Regions from separate parts of the Colwellia sp. E150_009 genome, predicted to be linked through region 3. Evidence: predicted binding sites of a transcription regulator. Region 3 holds the regulator's gene; each other region holds the start of a gene.
What was found. The regulator sigma-54, encoded in region 3, starts transcription at its own class of promoters, with help from an activator protein. The targets are predictions, from matches to a motif close to GTTGGCACGNNNNTNGNNT.

Region 1: ACE1OF_RS05425 (formate/nitrite transporter family protein) is a predicted target of sigma-54. The motif match lies at 1,947-1,965, and genes of this name have one in related genera.
Region 2: ACE1OF_RS02535 (PEP-CTERM sorting domain-containing protein) is a predicted target of sigma-54. The motif match lies at 1,489-1,507, and genes of this name have one in related genera.

What each region holds. Positions count from the first base shown of each region.
Region 1 is NZ_JBHFOM010000007.1:124,487-129,042, reverse strand. It holds gene ACE1OF_RS05445 (GNAT family N-acetyltransferase) at 1-401, shown strand, start outside; gene ACE1OF_RS05440 (hypothetical protein) at 516-842, shown strand; gene ACE1OF_RS05435 (STAS/SEC14 domain-containing protein) at 985-1,368, shown strand; gene ACE1OF_RS05430 (hypothetical protein) at 1,404-1,802, shown strand; gene ACE1OF_RS05425 (formate/nitrite transporter family protein) at 2,019-2,831, shown strand; gene ACE1OF_RS05420 (protein kinase domain-containing protein) at 2,988-4,556, shown strand, end outside.
Region 2 is NZ_JBHFOM010000003.1:101,016-105,571, forward strand. It holds gene mutS (DNA mismatch repair protein MutS) at 1-1,301, opposite strand, end outside; gene ACE1OF_RS02535 (PEP-CTERM sorting domain-containing protein) at 1,558-2,274, shown strand; gene recA (recombinase RecA) at 2,570-3,613, shown strand; gene ACE1OF_RS02545 (TonB-dependent receptor) at 3,970-4,556, opposite strand, start outside.
Region 3 is NZ_JBHFOM010000001.1:128,390-132,945, forward strand. It holds gene rapZ (RNase adapter RapZ) at 1-84, opposite strand, end outside; gene ptsN (PTS IIA-like nitrogen regulatory protein PtsN) at 165-617, opposite strand; gene hpf (ribosome hibernation promoting factor) at 637-924, opposite strand; gene ACE1OF_RS00610 (RNA polymerase factor sigma-54) at 967-2,490, opposite strand; gene lptB (LPS export ABC transporter ATP-binding protein) at 2,580-3,332, opposite strand; gene lptA (lipopolysaccharide transport periplasmic protein LptA) at 3,325-3,882, opposite strand; gene lptC (LPS export ABC transporter periplasmic protein LptC) at 3,887-4,537, opposite strand; gene kdsC (3-deoxy-manno-octulosonate-8-phosphatase KdsC) at 4,534-4,556, opposite strand, start outside.

The DNA of each region.
Region 1 (4,556 bases), on a different contig from region 3:
CAGATTTAAAAGATATGGATTTAACTGTAATACATGATTTTATATCTAGTTCTTATTGGGCTAAAGGTATTCCAATAAAGACAATGGAAAAAGCTATAAATAATTATTTATGTTTTGGCGTTTTTGCACAAAGCGGTAAGCAAGTGGCTTTTGCTCGTATGGTTACTGATTCTGCAACATTTGCATACTTAGCTGATGTTTTTGTATCGAAAGAGCATAGAGGTAAAGGTTTAAGTAAGTTGCTCATGCAGGTTATTGTTGCGCACCCTGATTTGCAAGGCATTAGACGTATGGCACTTGCTACAAGTGATGCACATGGTCTTTACCAGCAGTTTGGGTTTAAAGCGTTAAGCTCTCCAGAATCTTTTATGGAATTACACCAACCAGATGTGTATAAATAAGAAATTTAACGAGGGAGGATCACAAATAACCGCTGGTTGTTGCTTGTGTCTCGCTATTTTGCTCAATAATTTTTAGCCTCTGAATGAGGCATGAGTAATCAATGTGGGGTCAATATGTCATCTATTCCTGAGAAAGATTGGAAGTTATTTCGTAAATTGCAATCAGAATTAACAGCCAAAGCTTGTGAGATAATTTTTAGGCAAGTTAATGATATTGCAAATGAACGAGCTGGTAAGGAACATCAATCATATTTGGATTTATACCGACTGATTGAAACAGAAGATGCCAAAATAGCTGAAATGTTTAACAATCCAACTCGCAATAATGTGATATTAAAGATTGTTTCATTGAAAAAATATGATGTGTTAAGTATTGAGCAGTTTCAAATGTTTAGTGAAGAAACACAAGGGGTTGTTAATCGCATTCTTAATTTAAACTGAACAGCTTATTTCTAATCAATTTTGAGTTGTTTTCAATCAATAAATAGGCATAAAATCAGTTGGACTTTTCTATTTCATCACTAATAATAAATAACAGGTTTTTTATATTCATATTTGGTAAATATTAATTGGAGATATTATTATGTATTCTGCTAAACATGGTTTATCTATTGGTATAGAAAGGTTTGAAAATGATTTTTTTCTATCATTAAAAGCCATAGGAAAACTAACACATGAAGATTATGAAATAATCACACCTATGATTGATTCTGCACTAGCACAAGTTAAAGACCCTAAAGTTAATGTATTGATGGACGCAACTGAACTTGAAGGCTGGGAATTAAGAGCAGCTTGGGATGACTTTAAACTTGGGCTTAAACATAACAATGAATTTCGTAAAATAGCCATTTATGGTAATAAAAATTGGCAAAAAGTTTCAGCTAAACTTGGTTCTTGGTTTATGTCAGGTGAAATTCAGTATTTTGATAATTTACATGATGCTTTAAATTGGATTAAACAAGAGTGATTCTACAGGCTTGTTAGTCGTATGAGGCAACTAAAATGTTACTAAAAGTATTGGTTGTAGGTTTGTTGCTTTCTCTTGGTGAAGTTGTAAACGGGAATATTAGGGTCAGGGTATTACACCATTTATATGGTAGAAAACGTGCAAAATTTATCAGTTTTTTCTCTGGTATGATGATAATTGTGCTTATAGTATGGTTAACACAACCATGGTTAAACCTTAGTAATTATATTGAGTGCTTTTCAACTGGTTTTATTTGGATGGTAATGCTGCTTTGTTTAGATATATATTTTGCAAGGTGCGTATTCAAGTTTAAATGGAAGAAAATTACAGAAGATTTTAACATTAGAAAGGGCAATTTACTTAGCATTGGCTTAATATTGCTATTTTTCATGCCGAGTATTGTATTTTGGGTTAAAACATCAACGGACGGCTAACACAGTTAGCGTTAGTTAAATCGCTATAACTCTTCAATTAAAGCACCATGTTCATTTTGGTGCATTATTTTAAAACATGCCTTAACCTAAGGCATGCTATTCCTCCTGAAAAACAATTATATCAATAAAAACAAGTAATTAAATGTTGGCTTAATCTGTGCTTTGCATTAGTTAATAAAATAATTTTAGCTATAAAAATATAAAAGAGGAAGTTTAATGGCTTATATTGAACCTAGTGAATTTGTCACAAAAATGGTAGACGCAGGCGAGCAGAAAGTTTACATGTCAACTAAAGATACATTTATTCGAGCATTTATGGCTGGAGCTATTTTAGGCTTAGCAGCTATTTTTGCCATCACCGTTGCCACTAAAACGGGCAGTGCTATTTTAGGCGCATGTTTATTTCCCGTTGGTTTTATTATGCTGTATTTAATGAAGTTTGATTTACTAACAGGTGTATTCACTTTAGTGCCACTGGCTTTATTTGATAAACGCCCAGGTGTAACAATGCAAGGGGTATTACGAAACTGGGGGTTAGTATTTATTGGCAATTTTGCGGGTGCCATGACTACTGCTTTTTTTATGTCATTTATATTAACTTATGGTTATTCAGCAGACGGGGGCGTTATTGCCGCTAAAGTTTCTCATATAGGTGAAGCCAGAACATTAGGTTACCAAACACACGGTATTGGCGGATGGTTTACTATATTTATTCGCGGTATGTTATGTAATTGGATGGTATCAATGGGGGTTGTTGGTGCAATGATATCAACGTCTGCAGGGGCTAAAATGGCAGCTATGTGGATGCCAGTAATGCTGTTCTTCTATATGGGTTTTGAGCATTCAATTGTTAATATGTTTTTATTTCCTTTTTCAATGATAATGGGGGGAGACTTTACTGTTTATGATTATTTATTATGGAACGAAGTGCCAACCGTATTAGGTAACCTTGCAGGTGGTTTATTATTAGTAGGCTTACCACTTTACTTAACACATGTTAAAACATCACCGAACCGCAAAATTTCTTAATTGTTTTAATATAGTACCAACAAATGTGTAACCTAAAAGGCTTCCGTAATACTTATTATGGAGCCTTTTTATTAATATCAGTCTACAATACATAATTAGACCAATATCCAACATTACACTTAAAAATATAATAACTGATAAAAGTTAAAAAAACTTATGAATAACCCCTTAAAAGTCAGTATTGGTGGCGCTACGGATAAAGGCATAAAAGAAATTAATCAAGATTTTATCGGCAGCCACTCTCCAAGCGAACCACAACTAAGCGGAAAGGGCATAGCACTTGCTGTGGCTGATGGCATAAGTTCTAGTAAAGTAAGCCAAGAAGCAAGTGAAGCAGCTGTAAATAGTTTTTTAAACGACTACTACTGTACCTCTGACGCTTGGTCAGTTAAAAATTCAGTGTATAAAGTGGTTCGTGCTATTAACTCATGGTTATTCGCACAAACCCGAAACAGCCCTTATCGGTTTGATAAAGATAAAGGTTATATTTGTACCTTTAGTGCTATAGTTTTTAAATCAAATAGCGCCCATATTTTTCATTCAGGTGACTCAAGGGTTTACCGTTTAAGCGATACTAATTTAGAACAACTCACTGAAGATCATCGTCGACAAGTTTCCGACCAGCAAAGCTATTTAACTCGGGCGTTAGGTATTCATCAAACGTTAGAAATTGATTATATAACGTTGCAACTTGAACTTGGTGATATATACATTCTAGCCACTGATGGCCTGTACGAATTTGTAAACGCAACCATAATAAGTAATGTAATTCACGAACATAGCTGTGTCGAAAAAGCAGCCAATACACTACTTAACATAGCAAAAGAAAATGGCAGTGACGACAATATTAGTATTCAAATAGTCCGTATTGACAACATACCTGAATATCAACTTGCTGAGGTTCAACAATTAACAAAACTGCCCACGCCACCACAACTTGCGCCAAGAACATTATTTGATGGTTATGAAATTACCCAAGAAATATATATTAGCAGCCGTAGTCACGTGTTCTTAGCTAAAGATCTTGATAGCCAAGAAAATGTTGTAATAAAAGTGCCGTCAACCGAACTAAGTACCGATACAAAATATTTAGAACGTTTCATGCTAGAAGAATGGATAGCCAAACGCATTAATAACCCACACGTTGCTAAAGTAATTATTCCCACCAGAAAGCGCAACTTTTTATACTTAGCCATTGAATACATTGAAGGAATTTCACTTAACCAGTGGATAATAGATAATCCAAAACCTAAACTTGAAACCGTACGTAATATTATCGAGCAAATAGCTAAAGGCCTACAAGCATTTCACCGCCAAGAAATGATTCATCAAGATATTCGCCCCAATAACATCATGATTGATAATTATGGCACAGTTAAAATTATCGACTTTGGCTCAACGTTTATTGCAGGAGTATCAGACAGCGAAAGCGATGGGGAAATGCGCGGTACTATTCGTTATTCGGCCCCAGAATATTTTCTTGGTCAACTCGGCACGCAACAATCAGATATTTATTCATTGGGTGTGATAGCTTACCAAATGCTTTCAGGTAAATTTCCTTACAGCGCCAAAATAGCACAAGCCAATAGTAAATCAGCACAACGAAAATTAACTTACCGTAGTATCATAGATGATAACTCTGTATTACCTGTGTGGATTGACGATACGTTAAATAAGGCGCTACAAATTGATCCTGTAAAACGCTACAGTGAACTATCAGAATTT
Region 2 (4,556 bases), on a different contig from region 3:
ACACCACCATCGCGAATAAGTACAGGAGGGTTTTCAACAATGGCTTGTTCGAGCAAATTCTGTATTTCTGGGATAGGTAACAATAATTTTGAAAGTGCATGAACATAGCCAGTGTTGCATGGTGATAGTGTTTGTTGTAATTCAGGCAAAACTTGTAGCGCATTACGTAAACGAGCGAAATCACGCGGCCTTGCAGAGCCTAAAGCAATACGTGAAACAATTCGTTCAATATCTCCCAAACCTTTAAGCACTGGTTGCACGTCTAGATGTAAATCAGTGGTAATAATTTGTTCTATTGCATCTTGTCTATTTTTTAAAACGCTTAAATCTCGTAACGGAAAATGCAGCCAGCGCTTTAATAAACGCGAGCCCATCGGAGTCGAAGATTTATCCAATATCGCGGCTAATGTATTATCCCCCCCCCCTTGAAGATTTTGTGTTAACTCTAAATTACGCCTAGTTGCGGCATCAAGTACTACACCCGAGCTTGCTGATTCACAAACTATTGCCCGTATATGGGGTAGTGCCGTACGTTGAGTGTCTTTTACATACTGAAATAAACACCCCGCAGCAGATAAACCTAAAAATTTATCCGCAACGCCAAAGCCAGTAAGCTCTTTTGTGCCAAATTGGTTATTCAGTAAGGCAAGGGCTGTTTCAAGATCAAATTCCCATTCAGGGCGTCGACGTAAGCCTTTATATTGTTTAATGTCTAGCGTATTTGAAAGTGTTTCTGGATATAGCAGTTCAGCAGGAGAAAGGCGCTGTAACTCTGCTTGTAATTGCTCATTGGTTTGTGGCTCTGTTATTACAAAACGACCACTGGTCATATCAAGATAAGCTAGACCAAAGCAGGGATCTGAGGATTTCTTAGAACGAGAATTATTTTCAACGATGGCAACAATTAAATTGTCTTGTTTGTCTGATAATAGCGCTTCATCACTGACCGTACCTGGCGTTATAATTCTCACCACTTTTCGCTCAACAGGGCCTTTGCTTGTTGCAGGATCACCAATTTGTTCGCAAATAGCAACAGACTCACCTAATTGCACTAATTTAGCTAAATAATTCTCTACTGCATGGTAAGGAACCCCGGCCATAGGAATAGCATTACCCCCTGTTTTACCTCGGGCTGTTAAAGATATATCTAATAAATCAGACGCTTTTTTCGCATCATCAAAAAATAGCTCATAAAAATCGCCCATACGATAAAAAATTAAAATATTAGGAAATTCAGCCTTAATGGTAAGGTACTGGCGCATCATAGGGGTGTGTTGTGATAAATCTTGGCTGGTAGTCATTGGTAAAAGGTACTATTTGGAAGGTTGTTTATTTCATTTAATATTATATTGTTAATGTTTGATTATATACCTATTTTTAATATGAGGTGATAAACAGTAATGTCAGTTTATTTTACACCTAATATAACGCAAATGAATATTTAAAAATAAAAATATTTGTTTTCAGTTGGTTAAGTTTGCTTTTTGTTTTGGAATACTTTTTGCTTATCTTTGAGTAGGCGATTAATAAACAACAATACTAACAGGGCATTATTTTATGATAAACAAAGCAATTAAAACATTCTCTATTTCCTTATTTTTTATAGCGAGCGCTTCACAAGCCACCATTATTGATTACTACGACACAATTACTAATGGTCAAAGTCAGTTTTTATCAACGGTTACTAATGCTGGTGGTTCAGTAAGCTCAACAACACTAACAGGCATATCTTCTGGTAGTTCTTGGGTACAACCAGATTTTACTATCACGACATCAGATGGTAATTCAGCAGGTGTTTATAGTTCTAGTTATAGTAACTCTACAGGTCAAATGATAAAAATAGACCCTGAGGATAATGGAGACGGTACTGGTGCAGGCTCTGGGTTAACTTTTACTTTTAATAGTGCAATAAATGCATTAGGTTTTGAAGTAGGTGATTGGGCAACTTGTTGTTTTACATCTGAGTTATTTATTAGTTTTGATGGTGGAGCAGCAATTAAAGTTGCCAGTGCTACTCAAGCTTCTGATAACCCTGCAACGGCAGCTGGTGGAGCAAATGGGGCTGCATTCTTTGTGGGGGCGATTGATGATTCAGCTACCTTTACTTCAGTAACCTTCTTCGGTAACGGTTTTGGTGAAATTTTAACAGCAGGTGGCACTATACAATATTCAGCATTAAAAGTGGGCTCTGTTTCTGTACCTGAACCCTCATCAATAGCTATTTTAGCTCTATCATTAATTGGTTTGTCTCTATCTAGAAAAAAGCATAACTAATATAGTAACTACAAAAAATATATAAATATAGCAACTACAGAAAATATATAAAGCGCTTTACAGAAATGTTCAGCGCTTTTTTTGTCATTATTATTCTCGTTATAACTTTTTGATAGAAAATTTTAAAAAGTTATAAAATGCTATAAAATTTATTATTATCAGTAACTTAAAGTTATCATCATTTGATTTTTAATTAATAAAAAAAATAAATTGTAAAAAAACTTGATACTGTACGACCATACAGTATACTTGCTATATCAAAACGACATTACTGACGTTGTCAGCGGAGTAAAACATGAAAGAAGATAAAGAAAAAGCACTAGCAGCAGCCTTAAGCCAAATTGAAAGACAGTTCGGTAAAGGTTCAATAATGAAGCTTGGCGATAATACTACAATGGATGTTGAAACTATTTCTACGGGGTCTCTAGGATTAGATATTGCGCTGGGTGCAGGTGGTTTACCCTTTGGTCGTGTCGTGGAAATTTACGGACCTGAGTCTAGCGGTAAAACAACATTAACATTAGAAGTAATAGCGCAAGCGCAACGTGAAGGTAAAGTGTGTGCTTTTGTTGATGCTGAACATGCACTTGATCCTGTTTATGCGGGGAAGCTTGGTGTTAATATTGATGAATTACTTGTATCTCAGCCTGATACGGGTGAACAAGCCCTTGAAATTTGTGATATGTTAACGCGTTCTGGTGCTATTGATATCATTGTTGTCGATTCAGTCGCCGCATTAACGCCAAAAGCTGAAATTGAAGGTGATATGGGAGACTCTCATATGGGGCTGCAAGCACGTATGTTATCACAAGCAATGCGTAAGCTTACGGCAAACTTAAAAAAATCTAATACCATGCTAATATTCATCAACCAAATTCGTATGAAAATTGGTGTAATGTTTGGCAGTCCTGAAACAACAACAGGTGGTAATGCTTTGAAGTTTTATGCCTCTGTTCGTTTAGATATTAGGCGAATTGGTGCGGTTAAAAATGGTGATGAAATTGTAGGTAATGAAACGCGCGTCAAAGTGGTTAAAAATAAAATAGCGCCACCTTTTAAACAAGCTGAATTTCAAATTCTTTATGGACAAGGTATTAACAGCTTAGGTGAATTAATTGATTTAGGTGTTCAAAATGGCTTTGTGGAAAAAGCGGGCGCTTGGTATAGCTGTAATGGTGAACGTATTGGTCAAGGTAAAGCAAATGCCACTAAATATTTAGAAGAACACTCAGAAATGGCTAAAGATATTGATGTTAAATTAAGAGAAATGTTTTTAAGTAAGGTTGTTAAAACAGAAGATAAAGAAGCTAAACCAAAAGTGGCTGAAGCAGCAGAATAATATTGCTATGCTTTATCTTTATCAAGCATCTGTTAGTTATTTAGTAATTTGATGGCTCGGGTGTATATTAATTTAATTACTGAACATTTTATATTTAACTTTTTTAAAAAATCTGAATAATATCCTTAACCTTTTTGATTTGAAGTGAACAAGCATATCAATTGAATGATCGTAGTCATGGTATGATTTAACAATATCAATCGAATTTAGAAGTAAGTAAGGTGTAACTCTTTTAAAAACTCCTACATAATAGGCCATAACTTGCATTGTGACCTATTATGTACATTCTAAAGAGCGTTCAATTAGCTTAAACGTTCGACATTACTCTATTGGTTTGGAAGCTGATCCTATATTATTTATTCCATAAAATAAGTTACTTCAAGTCCTATTATCCTTCCTTTTGATAGTGGAGAGAAAGTACCGAAAGAAAGTTGCGTATCACTACCGTGTTTAACTTCATTAGTTAAATTTTTACCAAAAACAGAAAACACCCACTGTTCATCATTTGTGTGTAAATCTAAGCCGGCATTAATAATATCTTGCTCGTCTATAAACCCTAAGTTATTATCAGTATAGAAAGATTTATCGCGATGTGAATAATTGATACGAGAAGATAAATATCCCCAACTACCTATATCCATATCATGGTTTAAACCTATGCTGTATGTGGTTTTAGGTACACGAGGAATATCAAGCTCAGTATCTTGATTATCAACAATGCCATCACCATTAAGATCATATATTATTTTGTCATATTCAGCATTGATAATACCAAAGTTAAATGTAGCAATTAAAGAATCTGTTAACAATATAACACCATCTATTTCAAAGCCTAACATACTGGCTTCGGCGGTATTTTTGATTACTTGTATTACTGAACCATCTGGCGCTGGTAAGTTTACTTCTCGTTGCATATCATCAATTGATGTGTAGAAAGTAGCAG
Region 3 (4,556 bases):
GCAATAATACCCTAAATCTTCTAGCACCCTTAACGCAACTGATTTCCCAGAGCCAGAACGTCCACTAACAATAATAAGTTTCATAAGTTAAGCCTCGACTTACGGGTACAAAGTTTCGTGAAACGAGTGACTCTCAACACGCAATTTTCTATATCATTGCAACTTTAAGTTGCTTGTTGAATAAGATTAAACATTTCTTGTTGATTTGTGCATTTTCGTACTTGTTTGGCTGTTTTACGATTACTAAACAGCTTGGCTATACTCTGTAATGTATCTAAGTGTTCTTGTGTACTATTTTCAGGCACAAATAAACAGATGAATATATCAACAGGTTTGTTGTCTATTGCGTCAAAATCTATGGCTTGCTGAGTTGTTAAAAATACGGCGATAGCTTTATCTGTATTATTTAATCTACCATGAGGAATTGCAATACCATTGCCAATACCTGTACTACCCATTTTTTCACGGTTGAGTAAACTATCCAGTAGGTCGGTTGGACTAGCGGTTCCTAATTGCTTAGCGGCAAGAAGGCAAATTTGTTCAAGTAGGCGTTTTTTACTTTGTACTGGTACTGCACATTGCGTGCAGTCCAGTGTTAATATGTCTTGTAGTGTCATAATTTTTTATATTATTGCGCTAATGTTGCGATATTTTGCCTTTATATTTAAGCACTTGGCGATCTAATTTATCAATTAAAGTATCTATTGATGTATACATGTCAGTATTGACTGCTGAAGCATGAATTTCATTGCCTTTTAAGTGCACCGTTGCTTCCGCTTTTTGATCTAACTTTTCTACTGTCAGTACCACATGCACATTCGTGATGTGATCAAAATGTCGTTCTAATTTATCAAATTTAGTATTAACGTATTCTCTTAATGATGAAGTTAGGTCTACATGGTGGCCAGTAAGGTTAATTTGCATAAGTTCGATCCTTATTATCTTAATTGAGCTAGTATATAGCTATTATAGTAAACTCTTACGTTGATTTGACGGGGGAATAGACAAAGATTCTCGATATTTGGCTATGGTTCGTCTCGCAACATTAATTCCCTGCTCGGCCAGTAAATCAGCCATTTTACTATCACTTAGCGGCTTAGCAGGTGTTTCCGCTAGAATGAGTTTTTTGATTAAAGAACGGATAGCGGTTGATGAACATTCACCGCCATTTTCTGTGCTAACGTGACTTGAGAAAAAGTATTTTAATTCAAAAATTCCCCTTGGGGTATGCATGTATTTTTGGGTAGTTACCCGTGAAATCGTAGACTCATGCATATCTACTGCTTCTGCTATATCATTCAATACCATGGGACGCATAGCTTCTTCGCCATGCTCAAAAAAGCCTTGTTGGCGTTGAACAATACAATTAGATACTTTTAATAGGGTGTCGTTACGTGATTCTAAGCTTTTAATAAACCATTTAGCTTCTTGTAGGTTGGCGCGAATAAATTGGCCATCACTGCTTGATGACTTGGTAGTTTTTGTCATAGCGGCATATTGTTGATTTACGGATAATTTAGGGGCGGTATCTGGGTTTAATTCTACCACCCAGCGACCATTTTTTTTCTCTACAGACACATCAGGTATTACATATTGATCATCATTTTTTGCAACAACATCACCAGGGCGCGGATTTAAACTTTGAATTAATCGCATCACTTCACGCAACTGATCTTCTTTAAGACGCGTTTTGCGCATGAGTTGTCTATAATCACGGTTACCAAGTAGATCAATATGCTCTTTAATGATTAACTTACTTTCGTTTAAATACGGAGTAGTTGGCTCAAATTGATTTAATTGAATCAGCAAACAATCAGCAATAGAGCGAGCGGCAACGCCGATAGGATCAAAAACATTGATACGCTTTAATACAGCTTCTACTTCGTCAAGTTCCAGTCCCTCTATACCAACACTTTCTAAAATGTCTTCACTTGACACTGTCATATAACCTGCGTCGTCTACCGCTTCAATAATGGCGATAGCGACAGCTCTATCGGTTTCTGAAAACGGGGTTAACTCCATTTGCCATAAAAGGTGATCTTGAATAGAGTCGGTTGTTTCACCTTGATAAGTATAATCTTCACTTGGGCTACTAATTGCGCCTGTATTTGATGTGCCCGCACTGTAACTTTCTTCCCATGTTGTGTCGATATTTAGCTCTTCAGGAATATCATTTTTTTCCATAGCTTCTGTTGTGCTGATTTCATCAATGGTTGCGGATGAATCTTCACTGCCATCAGTGGCAGTCTTTTCAGAAGTTTTTGCTGAAAAGGCTTCTTCAAGATTATCTGAATTATTATTTGAATCATTATCAGCGCTAGTATCGGATGCTTGTTGCTCATTCACTTCAAGAAGAGGATTACTTTCAAGCACTTCTTGAATTTCTTGCTGAAGTTCCAACGTTGATAACTGCAACAGCTTTATCGCTTGTTGCAGTTGTGGCGTCATGGTTAGTTGTTGTCCTATTCGGAGCTGCAGAGTTGGGCGCATCTACGTTTTCTAATTCCTATTAATAATTTTATTTATTTATTTAATTTTCATAATAATAAGCATAGCTTAAGTTTTTATGTCTGTGCTAACTATAGCGTGAATTGCTCACCAAGGTATACATCTCTTACCTTTTGATTTGCAAGAATTTGATTTGAATCACCTTCGGCAATAATTTCTCCGTGGCTAACAATATAAGCATGTTCACATACATCAAGTGTTTCACGCACGTTATGATCGGTAATTAATATACCAATTCCACGATTTTTAAGGTGAATAATAATTTTTTTTATATCGCCAACAGAAATAGGATCAACTCCAGCAAAGGGTTCGTCAAGTAAAATAAATTCAGGCTCTGCAGCTAGGGCTCTAGCAATTTCTACGCGTCTTCTCTCACCACCTGATAAGCTCATACCTAAGTTATCTTTAATATGACTAATATTAAACTCTTCTAACAGGTGTTCTAACTTAGCTTGCCTATCAAGCTCACTAAGGTTCTTCCTTGTTTGTAAAATAGCCATAATGTTATCGGTGACGGTAAGTTTTCTAAAAATAGAGGCTTCTTGTGGTAAATAACCAATGCCACGGCGTGCGCGTTCATGCATAGGGGCAAGTGTAACATCTTGATCATTTAGAATGATTTTACCATCGTCGTTGGGTACTAACCCAACAATCATATAAAAAGAAGTGGTTTTTCCTGCGCCATTAGGGCCTAGCAATCCTACAATTTGACCCGCTTTCACCGTTAAACTAACACTTTTTACTACTCTATTATGTTTATATGACTTCGATAACCCTTGGGCTATTAAGGTTGATTCTTTTGGTGTATTCTCAATACTATTCATTATTACTGTCATTGTTCTTTTTATTTTGCTGAGCTTTAATTTGAGCTGGTTGTAAAACAGTAGTGACGGAATCGTCATTTCTACTTATGGCTTCTAATTTTTCACTTAATGTATTGTAAGTGATTGTTTCACCGGTAACTTTGCTGCCAGCTTGTTTGACTTGTGCATTACCTGAAACAGTAATAATGTGCAGGTCAGGTTGATACTTTATTTCATTGGCTTGTAAGCTAATTAAGCTGCCGTCTTCTAATGCTTGCTGGAAAATAGCGGGATCACCTTTAGCCAGATAAGTATCTGATTTTTCTTTCGTATTACTGTCAATGCCACTATAAACTTGCACAATGTCTGCAACAATTGAAATGGTACCTTGGCTGATATTCACCTCATCCAAATAGCTTGCTATTTTATTTTTTAAATCGGCTGATTGACGTTTAGACTTTATTGTAATTTCTTGCGTGAGATCTTTTTTGGCTGCAAATAGAGGTGCTGATAAGCCGAAAACTAATGAGCCAAGTAATAAACTTTTGCTGAGTTTTTTAATAGTTATCAAGGGACTAACTATTACTTTTTTTATAAATGGTACGTACATGTTCAGTTAATGTCATCTGTTTGGTGTTTAAGTCAATTATCAAGCCAGATCCGTACATGGTGAAATCCTTTCCTTGGACCATGACGGTTTGATCTGAGCTGATAATGTTAGTATTTAAATCGAGTTCTAAATATTTACAATGTATTTCTTGTATCAAACTATTTTTATCTGTTGCGCTTAAGTGTACGCGATGATTTAAAATAACCCTATTGTTTTTATAAAGTGTTGCTTCTTTTGCGCTAATATTCCATGGCAAAGCTTTTTCTTCAGGTAAGGGCGTTGCTGAGTTTCTGTCTTCTAATTCATTATTGTTCAGCTCGTTGGAGTCAATTGATTTTGCCGAATTGTTGTGAGGATATAAAGTGTAATTAGGCAGTTCAAAGTGGGTTACTTCAAGCTTGGCATAGTGCTCCATACGATCTGCAACAATGACATGAGAAAGCTGTCCTGATTTAGTATATATGTCGGTTTTTAGTGCTTCAGCAATAAAATCAGGAGTGAGTTTACTTTCAATGTTTTCATCGGGCACTATTTTTGACTGTCGCCATTCAATAATACCGTAAGCCATCGCACCTAGCACTAAAAATAGAAAAGTTAAAAAAGTAGTGCGTGTCATATACTCGCGCCCGTTGCGT